DNA from 3 places in the Burkholderia pseudomultivorans genome. Region 2 is predicted to be linked to each of the others. Evidence: predicted binding sites of a transcription regulator. Region 2 holds the regulator's gene; each other region holds the start of a gene.

Region 1 (5,905 bases), 140 kb from region 2:
CTGGTCGAGGCTCTGCTGGCCGATCTTCACGTCGACGCGCTTGTCGAGGAACGACTGCTGGTACCACAGCTCCCAGAGGCGCGTCGTGTCCTGCGCTTCGATGCCGCTCGCGGTGTTGAGCGTGCCGAGGTTGCGCGCGCTCAGGTTGGAGCCGTGGATCTGCAGCGCGCTGACGTTGAAGGTGCCGCCGGGCAGGCCGATCGCCTTCTGCGTATCGACGGTGAGCGTCGCGGTCGTCAGGCCGTCGTACGTGCCGCCGCGGTTCAGGCCGCCGCGCAGGTTCGCGAGGTACTCGCTCGTTTCGGTGATCTGCAGCGTCGCGCCGTACTTGCCGAGCCACGGACGGATGCCGCCCATGTCGCCGAGCAGGTTCTGGCGGGTCCAGATGCCGGTCCACATGTCGGTCGGCTTCGCCTGGATCGCGCGGTCGGCTTCGGACGCGTCGGGCTGCGCGTCGACGGGCGTGTCGGCGAATGCGGCGCCGCTGGCGAACGACGCGCACGCGAGCACCGCGGCGCAGGCGGCGGGGCGCATCCGGGCGTGGATGCGGTCTCCTGGGAACGACGCAAACTTCATATCAGATTCCTGCTTCTATTTAGTCTGGAGTCCTGCTTTAAATGCGCTGTCCGGACGCCCGGCGCCGATCGGCCGCCGCGTGAAGATCGACGCAACGGGGCGCATCGTAGGAGCGTTAAATGGGAAAGTCAATGTAAACGAGAATGATTCGCATCCATATTACTGAATGTAATCGGGGAGCTTACGGACGAGGCGCGCCGCGTGTTTAGTCGGGTCGGAAAACGTAAATATCGGCGTAATGAAAATGTATGAATCGATGCGGAGCGATGTGTCGGCCCGCCACTGCGGAAAGGGGGCGCGGCGAGCCCGGAAGCGACGCCTTCGCAGGATTTTTGATGCGATCGCGTCGACGTCAGGAACTCCGTGCTTACCCGATGTCCAAACGGGGCTGGATGGCCGTCGGGCCGCGTGCAGGCGCACCCGGCGCACCGCTGAGGCGCTTTTAATCGATTGTTTTAAAAAGGATTTTCGGCGATTTCGAGAGGCGTGTCGGGCGCTGGTCCGCAGCAAAAAATCGCCCGATTTCCCTTCTTGAATTTGTCAAAACCCGTCCATATAATTAGCACTCGCTGCACGAGAGTGCTAACAATTCTCTGCCGGGCATCCCGCCGGGCAGATTCCCAAAGCGTTCTTCAATCTCAGTCAAGAGAGGAGTGAATATGAACCTTCGTCCTTTGCACGATCGCGTGATCGTCAAACGCCTGGATCAGGAAACCAAGACCGCCTCGGGCATCGTCATCCCCGACGCAGCGGCTGAGAAGCCGGATCAGGGCGAAGTCCTGGCCATCGGCCCGGGCAAGCGCGACGACAAGGGCGCGCCGATCGCGCTCGACGTCAAGGTGGGCGATCGCGTGCTGTTCGGCAAGTACGCCGGCCAGACCGTGAAGGTCGACGGCCAGGAGCTGCTGGTCATGCGCGAAGAAGACATCATGGCCGTGGTCAACGCCAAGTAAGCGTCCCACCGACGGTACATATTCCCAAGAATTCAAGGAGTTAGAAGATGGCAGCTAAAGACGTCGTATTCGGCGATTCCGCCCGCTCGAAGATGGTCGAAGGCGTGAACATTCTCGCCAACGCAGTGAAGGTCACGCTGGGTCCGAAGGGCCGCAACGTCGTGCTCGAGCGCAGCTTCGGCGGCCCGACGGTCACCAAGGACGGTGTGTCGGTCGCCAAGGAAATCGAGCTGAAGGACAAGCTCCAGAACATGGGCGCGCAGATGGTCAAGGAAGTTGCTTCCAAGACCAGCGACAACGCAGGCGACGGCACGACGACGGCAACCGTCCTCGCGCAGTCGATCGTCCGCGAAGGCATGAAGTACGTCGCATCGGGCATGAACCCGATGGACCTGAAGCGCGGTATCGACAAGGCCGTTGCAGCGGCAGTCGAAGAGCTGAAGAAGATCAGCAAGCCGTGCACGACGAACAAGGAAATCGCGCAAGTCGGCGCGATCTCGGCGAACAGCGACTCGTCGATCGGCGATCGCATCGCTGAAGCGATGGACAAGGTCGGCAAGGAAGGCGTGATCACCGTCGAAGACGGCAAGTCGCTGGCCGACGAGCTCGACGTCGTCGAAGGCATGCAGTTCGACCGCGGCTACCTGTCGCCGTACTTCATCAACAACCCGGACAAGCAAGTCGCCGTCCTCGACAACCCGTTCGTGCTGCTGCACGACAAGAAGGTGTCGAACATCCGCGATCTGCTGCCGGTGCTCGAACAAGTCGCGAAGGCAGGCCGTCCGCTGCTGATCATCGCTGAAGACGTCGAAGGCGAAGCGCTCGCAACGCTGGTCGTCAACAACATCCGCGGCATCCTGAAGACCGTTGCGGTCAAGGCGCCGGGCTTCGGCGACCGTCGCAAGGCAATGCTGGAAGACATCGCGATCCTGACCGGCGGCCAGGTCATCGCGGAAGAAACCGGCCTGACGCTCGAGAAGGCAACGCTGGCAGAACTGGGCCAGGCGAAGCGCATCGAAGTGGGCAAGGAAAACACGACGATCATCGACGGCGCAGGCGAAGCGACGAACATCGAAGCGCGCGTGAAGCAAATCCGCACGCAGATCGAAGAAGCGACGTCGGACTACGACCGTGAAAAGCTGCAGGAGCGCGTGGCGAAGCTGGCCGGCGGCGTGGCAGTGATCAAGGTCGGCGCTGCGACCGAAGTCGAAATGAAGGAAAAGAAGGCACGCGTCGAAGACGCGCTGCACGCAACCCGCGCTGCCGTTGAAGAAGGCATCGTCCCGGGCGGCGGCGTTGCGCTGATCCGTGCACGCACCGCGATCGCCGCACTGACCGGCGCGAACGCCGACCAGAACGCCGGCATCAAGATCGTGCTGCGCGCAATGGAAGAGCCGCTGCGCCAGATCGTCACGAACGGCGGCGAAGAAGCGAGCGTCGTGGTGGCGGCAGTTGCTGCAGGCAAGGGCAACTACGGCTACAACGCAGCGACGGGCGAGTACGTCGACATGGTCGAAGCCGGCGTCGTCGACCCGACCAAGGTGACGCGCACCGCACTGCAGAACGCAGCTTCGGTCGCAGGCCTGCTGCTGACGACGGACGCAGCCGTTGCAGAACTGCCGAAGGAAGATGCACCGATGCCGGGCGGCATGCCGGGCGGCATGGGCGGCATGGGCATGGACATGTAATCGACTTCGGTCGATGTGTCCGGAACGCGCAGCGATGCGCGTTCCAGCCAAAAGAAAAGACCCGCAGCGATGCGGGTCTTTTTTTTCGCGCCTGCAAGGCGATGCATGCACCGCACGACGTTGGCGCGCGCGAAGCGCGCCCTGATCCGACAGTCACGGGCGGCAGCGGGGCGGGCCCGCCGCGCTCAATGGCGGTGCGACGTCCTCGGCAGCGGTTCGGCCGAGGCGGCCGGCGGTGCGTCCGCGTCCTCGTTGCTGCGCGCCCAGAAGAACCGGTCGGGCAGGTGCGCGCCCATGCCGGGCCGGAAGGCGTCGCGCACGGCCTGGTACAGGTACTCCTGCGCTTCGCGCACGGCTTCGGGCGGTTCCTGGCCGTTCGCGAGCAGCGCCGCGATCGCCGCGCCGAGCGTGTCCGTGATGCCCATCAGCCGGTGCGGCGAGCGATCCCACATGTCCTCGCGCAGCTGGCCTTCCTCGCCGTACAGCGTGTTGACGAGCCGGTGCGAGCCCGTCTCGGACGACAGGATGTACTCGCAGCCCTGCGACAGCAGATGCGACACGGCCGCGTCGAGATTCGGCGCCTCGGCGTCGCCGTCCGGCTGCGCGAGCGCGATCAGCGTCGCGTAGTCGGCGACGAGCAGCGTGGTCTGCGGCGCGAGCAGGTCGGCGATCGATTCGCGCAGGTCGTCGGCGGCGAGCACGTGTTCGTCGTCGAGCGTGAAGTCCGGCGCGAGCACGAGCGGCACGCCGTCGTAGTCGGCCACCACTTCGGCGATCGCGCTGACGACTTCCGCACGCGTCGCCGCGCCGATCTTGAAGGCGGCGACCGGCATGTCCTCGAGCAGCATGCGGGCCTGCGCGGCGACGACATCGGGATCGAGACCCGTCACCTCGTCGCAGGCGGCCGAGTCGCGCACGGTATAGCCCGTCAGGACGGATACGCCGTGACAGCCCATGCTCGCCAGGGTCAGCAGATCGGCTTGGAGGCCGGAGCCGCCGGTAGGATCGGACAGGCCGAAGGTGAGGACGATCGGAGGGGCGTTGCTGGACATGTAGAAATGGGGCAAGAAAAAAACGGGGAAGCGATCGAGATGCGGACGGCGAGGCGGGATGGGCCGGTTTCGGCCCCGTGTTGCCCGGCAGGCCGCACTTTGCAGCCATTATGCTGCGGAATCCGGCCGCTACGACGGTTTTTTTAGCGCGGCTCAACGTAGTCGCCGCCCTCCAGCGCGATTGCTAGGCAGTCCGGCCCCGACACGGTACCATCATGGCTCCCGAATTTACCGACTTTTCCCGACGCGGCTTAAGATGGAATACAAGAGCTGGATGTGCCTGATTTGTGGCTGGATTTACGACGAAGAAGCCGGGCTGCCCGAAGAGGGCATCGCCCCGGGCACGCGCTGGGAAGACGTCCCGATCAACTGGACGTGCCCCGAGTGCGGCGCCCGCAAGGAAGACTTCGAGATGGTCCAGATCTGACCGGATCCTTGGCCCCCGGACACTCCGCTTCGGTCTCGCGTTTGCCCGGCGCCCGTGCGCCGCGGCCTGCGCGAGTCGCTCGACCATGACAGGCGCGCGTGTCCATGACGTCCGATCCGGCGACCGTTCCCCACCCTGACGCACTGCCCAATCCACGCGGCGGGGCCGTGCACGCGGCCGACGCGTGGCTCGAGGCGGCCGCCGAGGCGTTCGCGCGTCGCGACGATGCCGCCGCGCCGCTGTCGGCAGCGGCCGCGGTGCTGGCCGAGGCCGGCTGGCTGCCGGCCGCGCGTTTTGCCGGCCAGTTGTCCGCCACCGCGCCGCTGGTCGCGGCCGAACCCGAAGCCGTCTCCGGCTGGCGGGCCGCGCTGTGCGACTTCCGCGCGGCCGTCGGACGTCACAATCTGCGCGAGCTCGCATGCTCGCCCGTGCTGTTCGACCATTTCCGCACGCTGCGCGCGCAAAGCGCGGCCGACCTGCGCGCAGGCGCTCCGCTCGACGCGCTTGCGCTCGTCGGACGCGCGGTGCCGCCGGCGTCGCTGCGCGCGTTGCCCGAGGCGCTGGCGGTCCGGCTGCGCGCCCGCTACGAGCAGGCGCTGCTCGGCGTGCTGCGCGCCCAACAGGCGACGCCCGACGCGGCGCTCGATGCCGTCGACGCGACGCTGGCGGGGCTGGCCGACGACACCCCATACGATTTCTGGCGGCTCGCGGCCGCCTGCCTGCGTGCGCTGCGCGCCAGCGGCGCGCCCGAACTGAGGCGGTTTCTCGCGCGCACCAACCTGCTGCTCGGCGAGCACGTGCAGGGCCGGCGCAGCGCGCCGCCCGAACTGGTGCGCGAGACGGTCGCGCTGCTCTGGCGCGATTTCGCGCTGTTCGGCGCCGCGGCGGAGGATGTCGCGCTCGTCGACGTGTTGCACGACTACGGGCTGACGGTCGACTGGCACGTGGCCGGCACGCCCGCGTCCGAGGCGCTGTGGGAGGCCGATGCGGCGCGGGCCGAGCACGACGCGGTGGCCGCCGCGCCGACCCGGGTGCTCGGTGTCGTGACGGTCAATGCGCATGCGTATGAGGATTTCCTGCAGACGGCCGACGCGTCGATGACAGACCTCGCGGCCGATCCGGCGACGGCCGACGCCGGCGCGGCGTGGCGCGCGTCGGCGGCCGCCTACCGGGTCGGCGCGGCGGCCTGCGCGCTCGGCCTCGGTCACG
Region 2 (5,905 bases):
CCAGCGCGTGGTAGATCGGTTCGCCGTCGCGCACGATCCGCGCCTCGAGCAGCGAGCGCTCCTCGCGCTCGAACTTGCCCGACAGCATCACCGGCACGAGCGCCTGCATGTCGGCCGCCGCGATGTCGGTGATGAAGCCCAGCCGCCCGTGGTTGATGCCGATCAGCGGCGTCCGGTACGGCGCGAGCTGGCGGCCGATGCCGAGCATCGTGCCGTCGCCGCCCAGCACGACCGCCACGTCGGCGCGCGCGCCGATCTCGGCCGGCGTGAGCGCCGGGTAGCCGGCGATGCCGATCTCGCGCGCGGTGTCGGCCTCGAAGACGACCTCGAAGCCCAGCTTCGCGACGCACGCGGCCAGGGTGGCGAGCGGCTCGGCGATGCCGGGCGTGTTGCTGCGGCCGACGAGCGCGACGGTGTTGAACTGATTACCGGTTTTCATGCCGGCATTACACCATAGCTCGTTGACGAAAAGAACCGGTCCTGCCCCGACGGGGCCGGATCGGGCCGGACCGCGCGGCAGTGGCCGCGGCCACTCGCCGCGGCCACTCGCCGCGGTCGCGCGGTTGCGCTAAAATTTTCCACCATGCTAGATCCTCGCGCACGAACCCTCCTGAAAACCCTGATCGAACGGTATATCGCCGACGGTCAGCCGGTCGGATCGCGCACGTTGTCCCGTTACTCCGGGCTCGAGCTGAGCCCGGCGACGATCCGCAACGTGATGTCCGACCTGGAGGAGCTCGGCCTCGTGTCGAGCCCGCACACGTCGGCCGGCCGCGTGCCGACGCCGCGCGGCTACCGCCTGTTCGTCGACACGATGCTGACGGTCGAAGGCGACGCCGACGCGGTCGCGCGGCAGGTGCAGACGCTGCTGCAGGCCGGCGAGCCGCAGCAGAAGGTGGTCGCGGCCGCGGCAAGCGTGCTGTCGAACCTGTCGCAGTTCGCCGGCGTCGTGCTGACGCCGCGCCGCAGCCACGTGTTCAAGCAGATCGAGTTCATGCGTCTGTCGGACAAGCGCATTCTGCTGATCATCGTCACGCCCGAGGGCGACGTGCAGAACCGGATGCTGGCGACGCCGCGCGACTACTCGCCGTCGCAGCTCACCGAGGCGTCCAACTACATCAACGCGCATTTCGCCGGCCTGTCGTTCGACGAGGTGCGCCGCCGCCTGCGCGACGAGATCGACCAGCTGCGCGGCGACATGACCGCGCTGATGCACGCGGCCGTGACGGCCAGCACCGAGGTGCCCGACACCGAGGACACCGTGCTCATTTCCGGCGAGCGCAACCTGCTCGAAGTGGCGGACCTTTCGTCCGACATGGCGCGGCTGCGCAAGCTGTTCGACGTGTTCGACCAAAAGACGGGCCTCCTGCAACTGCTCGACGTGTCGAGCCACGCCCAGGGCGTGCAGATCTTCATCGGCGGCGAATCGACGCTCGTGCCGATCGAGGAGATGAGCGTCGTCACCGCGCCTTACGAGGTGAACGGGAAGATCGTCGGCACGCTCGGCGTGATCGGCCCGACCCGCATGGCGTACAACCGCGTGATCCCGATCGTCGACATCACCGCGCGCCTGCTGTCGCTGACGCTGAGCCAGCAATAGCCATAGCCGCCGCCGCGGCCGACTCCACCCTCGTGCCGCCATCGTGCCGCGACGCCGTGCGCGCCGCCACTCGGCCGAACGGCCGGCCGACCGGCGCGAAGCGTGCCGCTATAATTGAAAGCCGTCCGGTTTCGTGCCCCGAGCACGTTCTTGCCCATGCGTTTCGATCTTGAGCCGCCTTCGAGCGTCGCGGCCGCCCACCGCATCGGCGTGCTGCTGATCAACCTCGGCACGCCCGACGCGCCCACGCCGCGTGCGGTGCGGCGCTATCTGGCCGAATTCCTGTCCGATCCCCGCGTCGTCGAAATTCCGCAGGCCGTCTGGCAGGTGCTGCTGCGCACGCTGATCCTGCCGCTGCGCGGCCGCGCGTCCGCGAAGAAATACGCGGCCGTGTGGATGCCCGAGGGCTCGCCGCTGCGCGTGTACACCGAGCGCCAGACCGACGGCGTGCGGCATCTGCTCGCGTCGAACGATTACCACGTGCTGGTCGATCATGCGATGCGCTACGGCAGCCCGAGCATTGCGCAGGCGCTTGCGCAGTTCAAGCGCGCGGGCGTGGAGCGCGTGCTGCTGATGCCGATGTACCCGCAATACTCGGCCTCGACCACGGCGACGGCGTTCGACGCCGCGTTCGCCGCGCTCGCGCGCATGCGCAACCAGCCGGAAGTGCGCACGGTGCGCCACTACGCCGACCATCCGGCCTATATCCACGCGCTCGCCGAGCAGGTGCGCCAGTACTGGGCGCAGCACGGCCGGCCCGATTTCGCGGCCGGCGACAAGCTCGTGCTGAGCTTCCACGGCGTGCCGAAGCGCACGCTCGACCTCGGCGATCCGTATCACGACCAGTGCCAGCAGACGGGCGCGCTGCTGACGACCGCGCTCGGGCTGTCGACGATCGAATGCCGCGTGACGTTCCAGTCGCGCTTCGGCAAGGCGGAATGGCTGCAGCCGTACACCGCGCCGACGCTGCGCGAGCTCGGCGAGGCCGGCGTGCGGCGCGCCGACGTGTTCTGTCCCGGTTTTACCGCCGATTGTCTGGAGACGATCGAGGAGATCGGCATGGAAGTGCGCGACGAGTTCATCGCGGGCGGCGGCAAGACCTTCCACCGGATTCCGTGCCTGAACGCCGCGCCGGCATGGATCGGCGCGCTCGGCGAGATCGTCGCCGAGAATCTGCAGGGCTGGCCCGCGCGGGCCGCGCAACCCGAAACGGTGAGCTGATGAATTACAGGATTTCCACGGAACCGGGCGCGAAGCTGCGCATCGACAAATGGCTGTGGGCCGCGCGCTTCTTCAAGACGCGCTCGCTCGCGTCCGACGCGGTCGACAAGGGGCACGTGAAGATCGGCGGCGCGGCGGTCAAGCCGTCGAAGGACGTGCGCGTCGGCGACGAAGTCGAGATTGCGATCGACGGCCTCGTCTGGCACATTGCCGTGCTCGGCATTTGCGACGTGCGCGGGCCGGCGGCCATCGCGCAGACGCTCTACGAGGAAACCGAAGCGGGGCGGGCGGCGCGGCTCGCCGAACTGGAGCGGCGCCGCACCTATCGCGAGCCGGCGGCCGAGCTGCACGGCCGGCCGACCAAGCGCGATCGGCGGATCATCGACAGATTTTCTGGTGGGAGCTGAACGCGTGGTCGAACGTCGCCAGCGCGCCGCCGTATTCGGTCGTGCGGTCGGTCACGGCTCCCGACAGGCAAATGGTGGTGGTGCCGGCAATGAGTACCAGCGCGACCACCGAGATCGCAAAGGTCAGTTTCACGGTACTCCCCCTCGACAAGAAGGGTGAAAACGGCGCCAGGTGGATGTCAGGCGGCGGTCAGCTAGGGTAAACGCGCTTTTCCGACGCTTGGATCGAGTGTAGTGCAGCGGCTGGTGCGGAGCTAGTCCCTCGCAGGTAAGCGTTGTTACAGGCCGTTTCCCGCGGTTTGGCCACCTATGCGCGCAATGCACCGGCGAAGCGCCGGTTGTTTCCCGGCATTGCCGAATGGCGGCGAATCTCCCTCTTGAAACCGGGGTTTTCGCCCTTATCTGCCCCAACAATGTGCGGCGCCGCCGGTATACGATCCGGCGGTTGCCGATTTGGCTTCAACCTCTAATCGACTTTCAGCGACATGGAAAACACGCAAGAGAACCCGGCATCCCAATCGGCCGAAGACACCGGCAGCGAGACGCAGGCGACGCAAGGCGCGGCTCCCGCCGCGGAAGCAGCCGACGCGGCGCTGGCCGAGGCTCAAGCCAAGGTCGCCGAGCTCCAGGAAAGCTTCCTGCGGGCGAAGGCCGAAACCGAGAACGTTCGCCGCCGCGCGCAGGACGACGTCGCGAAGGCTCACAAGTTTGCGATCGAAAGCTTCGCCGAGCACCTGCTGCCGGTGCTGGACAGCCTCGAGGCGGCCGTCGGCGACACCTCGGGCGACATCACGAAGGTGCGCGAAGGCGTCGAGCTGACGCTGCGCCAGCTGACGAGCGCGCTCGAAAAGGGCCGCGTCGTCGCGATCAACCCGGTCGGCGAGAAGTTCGATCCGCACCAGCACCAGGCGATTTCGATGGTGCCGGCCGAGCAGGAGCCGAACACCGTCGTGTCGGTGCTGCAAAAGGGCTATATGATCGCCGACCGCGTGCTGCGTCCGGCGCTCGTCACGGTCGCGCAGCCGAAGTAAGGACGCCGCGATGCTGCCCGCCGGCGTCGATCCGGCCGCGTTCGACGCGTTCGACATGCAGGCGCTGTCCGCCGGCACGTTCGACGCGGGCATCGCCGGCGCGGGCGACGCGCTCGCGGTGGTGTTCTTCTGGGGCGTCGACTGCTTCAACTGCGAGATCGCGAAGAGGGCGATGCTCGCGCAGCCCGACGCGATTCGCGCGCTGGGCCTGAAGTGGTTCCACTGCAACGTGTACGAGCACCATGAGCTGGGGCGCCGCTTCGGGCTGCACGGCGTGCCGACGTGGTTCTTCTTTCATCGCGGCAAGCGGCTGGGCCGCGCGACCGGCTGGCATGGCCTCGCGCAGTTCGAGGCCGCCGTTGCGGCTGCGCGCGCGAAGATCGCGGCGGCGGCCGGAGCGACGCCTGCGACGGGCGATCCCGCTTCGCACGGTGATTGAAAAAATTTAATATCCGCATCGCTTGTCGGGTCTTGAAAACGGATCGGACGGACGCATTTCGGGAACAGAGTTGAATTCGGCGCGCGAAACCGGCCAAAAAAGCGGGGTTTCGCGCAGCAAACAGGCATATCTGGAGATTAGGAAAAATGGGAAAGATCATCGGTATTGACCTCGGCACCACGAACTCGTGCGTCGCCATCATGGAAGGCAACCAGGTCAAGGTCATCGAGAACTCGGAAGGTGCGCGCACCACGCCGTCGATCATCGCGTACATGGACGACAACGAAGTGCTCGTCGGCGCGCCGGCCAAGCGTCAGTCCGTGACCAACCCGAAGAACACGCTGTTCGCGGTGAAGCGCCTGATCGGCCGCCGCTTCGAAGAGAAGGAAGTCCAGAAGGACATCGGCCTGATGCCGTACGCGATCGTCAAGGCCGACAACGGCGACGCCTGGGTCGAAGCGCATGGCGAAAAGCTCGCGCCGCCGCAGGTTTCGGCCGAAGTGCTGCGCAAGATGAAGAAGACGGCCGAAGACTACCTCGGCGAGCCGGTCACGGAAGCCGTGATCACGGTGCCGGCGTACTTCAACGACAGCCAGCGCCAGGCGACCAAGGACGCCGGCCGCATCGCGGGCCTCGAAGTCAAGCGGATCATCAACGAGCCGACCGCGGCTGCGCTCGCGTTCGGCCTCGACAAGGCCGAGAAGGGCGACCGCAAGATCGCCGTGTATGACCTCGGCGGCGGTACCTTCGACGTGTCGATCATCGAGATCGCGGACGTCGACGGCGAAATGCAGTTCGAAGTGCTGTCGACCAACGGCGACACGTTCCTCGGCGGCGAGGACTTCGACCAGCGCATCATCGATTACATCATCGGCGAGTTCAAGAAGGAGCAGGGCGTCGACCTGTCGAAGGACGTGCTCGCGCTGCAGCGCCTGAAGGAAGCGGCCGAAAAGGCGAAGATCGAGCTGTCGTCGAGCCAGCAGACCGAAATCAACCTGCCGTACATCACGGCCGACGCATCGGGCCCGAAGCACTTGAACCTGAAGATCACCCGCGCCAAGCTGGAAGCGCTGGTCGAGGACCTGGTCGAGCGCACGATCGAGCCGTGCCGCATCGCGATCAAGGACGCCGGCGTCAAGGTGTCGGACATCGACGACGTGATCCTGGTCGGCGGCCAGACCCGCATGCCGAAGGTGCAGGAGAAGGT
Region 3 (5,905 bases), on a different replicon from region 2:
GCTGCCACAGGTTCGGCGCGCCGAGGTCGAGCAGTTCGATCACCGCATTGCGCAGCGCATCGGTCGCTTCCGCGACATCGCGCGCGCGACGCGGCGGCACCACCGCCGCGCCGCCTGCGCCGTCGGCGTCCGGTGCGAGCGACAGCGCGGAAAACTGCAGGTCGCCGACGTCGATCGCGCCACCCGCGCAAATCAGCACCGCGTGATGGATCACGTTCTCGAGTTCGCGGATATTGCCGGGCCACGCATGGGCGTGCAGCCGCGCGCGTGCGGCGTCGGTCAGCACGGGCGCCGCGACGCGCAGCCGCTTCGCATACGCATCGACGAAATGGTCGATCAGCGGCGCGATGTCGCCGGGCCGCTCGCGCAACGGCAGCAGACTCAGCTTCACGACGTTGAGGCGGTAATAGAGATCCTCGCGGAAATTGCCCGCGCGCACCGCCGCCTCGAGATTCACGTTGGTTGCTGCGACGAGCCGCACATCGATCTTCACGGTCTTGCGCGAGCCAACCGGCGTCACTTCGCGTTCCTGCAGCACGCGCAGCAGCTTCACCTGCGCGGACAGCGGCAGGTCGCCCACCTCGTCGAGAAACAGCGTGCCGCGATTCGCCGACTCGAACCAGCCCGGCTGGCTGTTGACCGCGCCGGTGAACGCCCCGCGCTCGTGACCGAACAGTTCGCTCTCGATCAGCGTTTCGGAGAACGCACCGCAGTTGACCGCGACGAACGGGCCGTCGCGCCGCTCGCTCAGCGAGTGCACGAGACGCGCGATCAGCTCCTTGCCGGTGCCGCTCTCGCCGGTGACGAGCACGGTGGCGTCGCTGGGCGCGACGAGATGGATGCGTTCGAGCAGGACGCGCGATTTGGGGTCGTCGAACGTCAGGGCCTTCGCACGAATCGTGATCGCGTGCGAAGTCGGGTCCGGCAAACTGAAGATGGCCATGGCACGACCGGCGTGATGAACGGGGAAGCCCGACGATAGCAAGACGCGCGCCGGGGACGAACCAATTCATCGAGCTATCGGTATGACGCAGGCCGGATTGCGTCGCGCATCCGGCCTGCGTGTCGCGTCAGGCGAGGCCCGTCATCTTCCACTGCTGCTCCAGTGCGCCCGGGCCGAATTCGCGCGACCCGCCGAGCGGCTCCGCGAGCGCCTGGAAATAGGCGGCTTCCTCGAGGATCAGGATGTACTTCGATACGTCGACGATCGACTTGCCCCAGAACGTCGCGCCGCCGTTCGCCTCGAGGATCGCCGGCACCTGCGGATCGCGGCGGATCGTGTCGACGATGAAGCGCGGCTCGCCGGGCCGGCGATCGATGTAGATCGGAATCTCGCGCGCCCGCGTATGGCGCGCGGCCGGCGCATAGCGGATCGGCAGCGCCCGGTGCGCGCTCGCCCAGGCGCCGAGATACGGGCCGTGCACGTGGATCACGACGTCGACTTCCGGCGCCTCGCGGAACACGTCCGCGTAGCGCGGCCCGTTGCCGCCCGCGCGCGCGTCGCCGTGCAACACGTCGCCGTCGAAGGTGACGACGACCGGCTGGATTTCCTGCGATGCCGCCCACGGGCTCGGCGCCGACAAGGCGACCACGAGATCCGTGCCCGGCACGCGCTGGAACGCCTGGAAGGTGTTGGTCGCGGACAGCGTGCGCGTGTCCTTCAGCACGCGCACGGCCTGCGCGAATTCGCGCGTCGCGCGCTCGACGAAGGCAACGAGTTCGCCGCTGTCGATGGTTGAGGTGACTGACATGGATGCGGATTCCTTTTTCGGTTGAACGAATCGTGCCGCCGGATGACGGCATGCCGCGAACGAATCAGCAGCAATCGTGCCAGCAGCGACGCATGCGTATCGAACGCGCGGCCAGCGCCATGCACGCGCGCACGTTGCGCAGCGAAGCGGACGATCCGCAGCCATTCGCTGCTGCGACAGCAACAGCGTGCGGCCTGCATTGCTGCACGCGACACAGTGCACGCATCGGTGGCGGCGAAGCCCATCGCACGACGCACGGCAATGACTGGACGCGACACGCTGGTTCGAATCTTGCGTTGCGCTCCATTCGCTTGTTGCGGCCCGCTTCACGACGGTCCGCGAATTCCGTACCGACTTTTCTCGATCCGATCGACATGACTCTCTTTCCCCTGCGCGGCAACGTCGCGCGCACGTTGCTGGTTTCCGCCCTGGCCGCTTCGTCCTTCGCATCGCTCGCCGCCCCCGCAGCCCGCGTACCGGCGCCCGATCCGCTGCAAGGCGACGGCCGCGTCTCCGCGTTCTATACGTGGGATCGCGACATTCCGGCCACGCCCGGCACACTGCTGCGCAGCGAACCGCTGCCCGCGACGCTCGGTCTCGCGAGCGCCGCGCGACAGTTGCGCATCCTGTATTCGTCGACCGACGGCATCGGCGGCCGCACGCCGATCGCGGTGTCCGGCGCGCTGTTCGTGCCGCACGGCACGCCGCCCGCCGGCGGCTGGCCGATCGTCGCGTGGGCACACGGCACGTTCGGGATGGCCGACATCTGCGCGCCGTCGTGGTTCGGACGCTCGTATCGCGACGTCCGTTACCTGAACGCATGGCTGCAACAGGGCTTCGCGGTCGTCGCGACCGATTACCAGGGGCTCGGCACGCCGGGCCCGAATCCGCAGCTCAACAACCGCTCGAACAGCTACACGCTGCTCGACAGCGTACGCGCGGTGCTGCGCGGCGTGCCGGACCTGGCCAACGAGATCGTGCTCGTCGGCCAGTCGCAGGGCGGCTCGGCCGTGTTCGCCGCCGCCGGCTATGCGCGCGACTACGCACCCGAACTCGCGGTGCGCGCCACCGTCGCGACCGGCACGATCTACAACGCGTCGCGCGACACGCTCGCGTCGCTGCCGAAGTTCGACACCGCGTATCGGCGCGACCCCGAGCGCGTCGACCCGACGCTGGCCTACCAGTTCTATTCGGTCCTGTCCGCGCAGCAGATCGATCCGGCGCTGCACGCGGACGAAGTGCTGACCGGGCATGCGCTGCCGCTTCTCGAACAGGCCCGCATCACCTGCCTCGCGTCGCTCGAGGACGACGCCGCGCTCGCCCGCCTCACGCACGCGAACACGGTAAAGCCCGGTGGCGACGCGCGCTTGCAGGCATGGTGGGACGCCTACCTGAAGTACCCGACGCTGAAGATCGATACGCCGGTGTTCATCGGCGCGGGCGCGGACGACGGACTCGCGCCGCTCGAACTCGCGCTCGCCAGCGACGCGTGCGCGGCCGGCACGACGGTCGAAGCGCACCTCTATGCAGGCCGCGATCACAACGGCACCGTCAACGCCTCGCTCGCCGATTCGATCCCGTTCGTGAAGCGCGTGCTCGCCGGCGAGAAAATCCGGCCGGTCTGCACGCCCGCGCCGCAACCACCGTCCGCATCGCAATAGCCGCGACGACGCCTTGCGCGAATCGCGCCTATGCGCGCCCACGCAAATGCTTTTCGGAATCCGTTATTGGATTGCGCCGTCGCGCGTTTTTATACTCGTCAGCACTCTCCACTCAAGAGTGCCAATCCAACTCGACAGCACAGGAACGACAGATGAGCCTACGCCCCTTGCATGACCGGGTCATCGTGAAGCGACTCGACCAGGAAACCACCACCGCGTCGGGCATCGTGATCCCCGACAGCGCCGCGGAAAAGCCCGACCAGGGCGAAGTGATCGCGGTCGGCCCCGGCCGCCGCGACACCGACGGCCAGCGCATCGCGCCCGACCTGAAGGTCGGCGAGCGCGTGCTGTTCGGCAAATATGCGGGCCAGTCGGTCAAGGTGGACGGTGCCGAACTCCTCGTGCTGCGCGAGGAAGACATCGTCGCCGTCGTCAATCAATAACGGAGCGCAATCATGGCAGCCAAGGAAATCGTCTTCAGCGACGTCGCGCGCGCAAAACTGACCGAAGGCGTGAACATTCTCGCCAACGCAGTGAAGGTCACGCTCGGTCCGAAGGGCCGCAACGTGGTGCTCGAACGCAGCTTCGGCGCGCCCGTCGTCACGAAGGACGGCGTGTCGGTCGCGAAGGAAATCGAACTCGCCGACAAGCTGCAGAACATCGGCGCGCAGCTCGTGAAGGAAGTCGCGTCGCGCACCAGCGATGCGGCCGGCGACGGCACGACGACGGCCACCGTGCTCGCGCAGGCGATCGTGCGCGAAGGCCAGAAGTACGTCGCGGCCGGGCTCAATCCGCTCGACCTGAAGCGCGGCATCGACAAGGCTGTCGCGTCGGCCGTCGACGAGCTGAAGAAGATCAGCAAGCCGACCACGACGAGCAAGGAAATCGCGCAGGTCGCGACGATCTCGGCGAACGGCGAGGAATCGATCGGCCAGCGCATCGCGGAAGCGATCGATCGCGTCGGCAAGGAAGGCGTGATCACCGTCGAGGACGGCAAGTCGCTCGCCGACGAGCTCGACGTCGTCGAAGGGCTGCAATTCGATCGCGGCTATCTGTCGCCGTACTTCATCAACAATCCCGACAAGCAGATCGCCGAGATCGAGAATCCGTACATCCTGCTGCACGACAAGAAGATCGCGAACATCCGCGACCTGCTGCCCGTGCTCGAACAGGTCGCGAAGTCGGGCCGGCCGCTGCTGATCATCGCTGAGGACGTCGAGGGCGAGGCGCTCGCGACGCTCGTCGTCAACAACATTCGCGGCATCCTGAAGACCGTCGCGGTCAAGGCGCCGGGCTTCGGCGACCGTCGCAAGGCGCTGCTCGAGGACATCGCGATCCTGACCGGCGGCCAGGTGATCGCGGAAGAAACCGGCCTGACGCTCGAGAAGGCGACCCTCGCCGAACTCGGCCAGGCGAAGCGCATCGAGGTCGGCAAGGAAAACACGACCGTGATCGACGGCGCGGGCGACGCGAAGAACATCGAGGCGCGCGTGAAGCAGATTCGCGTGCAGATCGAAGAAGCGACGTCGGACTACGACCGCGAGAAACTGCAGGAGCGCGTGGCGAAACTGGCCGGCGGCGTCGCGGTGATCAAGGTCGGCGGTGCGACCGAGGTCGAGGTCAAGGAAAAGAAGGACCGCGTCGACGACGCGCTGCATGCGACGCGCGCGGCCGTCGAGGAAGGCATCGTGCCGGGCGGCGGCGTCGCGCTGATCCGCGTGCGGCAGGCGATCCGCGAGCTGAAGGGCGCCAATGCCGATCAGGATGCGGGCATCAAGATCGTGCTGCGCGCGCTGGAGGAGCCGCTGCGCCAGATCGTCGCGAACGCGGGCGAGGAATCGAGCGTGGTCGTCGCGAAGGTCGCGGAAGGCTCGGGCAACTTCGGCTACAACGCGCAGACGGGCGAATACGGCGACCTCGTCGAATCGGGCGTGCTCGATCCGACCAAGGTCACGCGCACCGCGCTGCAAAACGCGGCATCGGTCGCCGGGCTGCTGCTGACGACCGACGCAACCGTGTTCGAAGCGCCGAAGGACGCAGCGCCGCCTGCCGCGCCGGGCGGCCCGGGCGCGGGCGGGCCGGGCTTCGATTTCTGATGCCTGCCCGGGTGGCCGCCCGAAGACCGGCGGCCACGCCTCGACGCAAAACGCGTGACAGAGCTGGTCGTCACGCGTTTTTTTTGCTCCGCGCGAACCGTCGTCAGAACATCTGGCGCAGGCCGATCGCCGCGCCGACGCTGTGGATCCTGCCGATCTGGTCGACCTTGCCCGTGAGCGGACCGGTCGCGCCCGGATAGTCGGCGGCAAACGCGCCGTTGCCGCGCGCGAAGTCGACCGTGCCGTACACCTCGGTGTGCTTCGACAGCGCATATTCGGCCAGCACGGTCGCCGAGTAGTTGATCCCCGCACCGAGCGTGCCGTCGAGCCGTTCCGCGTTGCGCGCGCGGCCGTAATAGCCGGCCACCGTGATCAGCAGCCCGCCTGACCCGCGTTG

What was found. Region 2 encodes HrcA, which represses chaperone genes, less so after heat shock. Its sites were predicted from a motif close to TTAGCACTCNNNNNNNNNGAGTGCTAA; they were not measured.
Region 1: groES (co-chaperone GroES) is a predicted target of HrcA. The motif match lies at 1,136-1,162, and genes of this name have one in related genera.
Region 3: WS57_RS11185 (co-chaperone GroES) is a predicted target of HrcA. The motif match lies at 3,511-3,537, and genes of this name have one in related genera.

What each region holds. Positions count from the first base shown of each region.
Region 1 covers NZ_CP013378.1:2,055,089-2,060,993, forward strand. The annotation lists gene WS57_RS21745 (carbohydrate porin) at 1-576, opposite strand, end outside; gene groES (co-chaperone GroES) at 1,236-1,529, shown strand; gene groL (chaperonin GroEL) at 1,577-3,217, shown strand; gene WS57_RS21760 (hydroxymethylpyrimidine/phosphomethylpyrimidine kinase) at 3,403-4,269, opposite strand; gene WS57_RS21765 (rubredoxin) at 4,526-4,696, shown strand; gene WS57_RS21770 (hypothetical protein) at 4,801-5,905, shown strand, end outside.
Region 2 covers NZ_CP013378.1:1,918,033-1,923,937, forward strand. The annotation lists gene WS57_RS21185 (NAD kinase) at 1-439, opposite strand, end outside; gene hrcA (heat-inducible transcriptional repressor HrcA) at 584-1,600, shown strand; gene hemH (ferrochelatase) at 1,757-2,821, shown strand; gene WS57_RS21200 (RNA-binding S4 domain-containing protein) at 2,821-3,228, shown strand; gene WS57_RS37670 (hypothetical protein) at 3,200-3,361, opposite strand; gene grpE (nucleotide exchange factor GrpE) at 3,714-4,259, shown strand; gene WS57_RS21210 (thioredoxin family protein) at 4,270-4,698, shown strand; gene dnaK (molecular chaperone DnaK) at 4,845-5,905, shown strand, end outside.
Region 3 covers NZ_CP013377.1:2,594,407-2,600,311, forward strand. The annotation lists gene WS57_RS11170 (sigma-54 interaction domain-containing protein) at 1-943, opposite strand, end outside; gene WS57_RS11175 (class II aldolase/adducin family protein) at 1,071-1,751, opposite strand; gene WS57_RS11180 (alpha/beta hydrolase) at 2,126-3,412, shown strand; gene WS57_RS11185 (co-chaperone GroES) at 3,565-3,855, shown strand; gene groL (chaperonin GroEL) at 3,868-5,508, shown strand; gene WS57_RS36980 (hypothetical protein) at 5,612-5,875, opposite strand.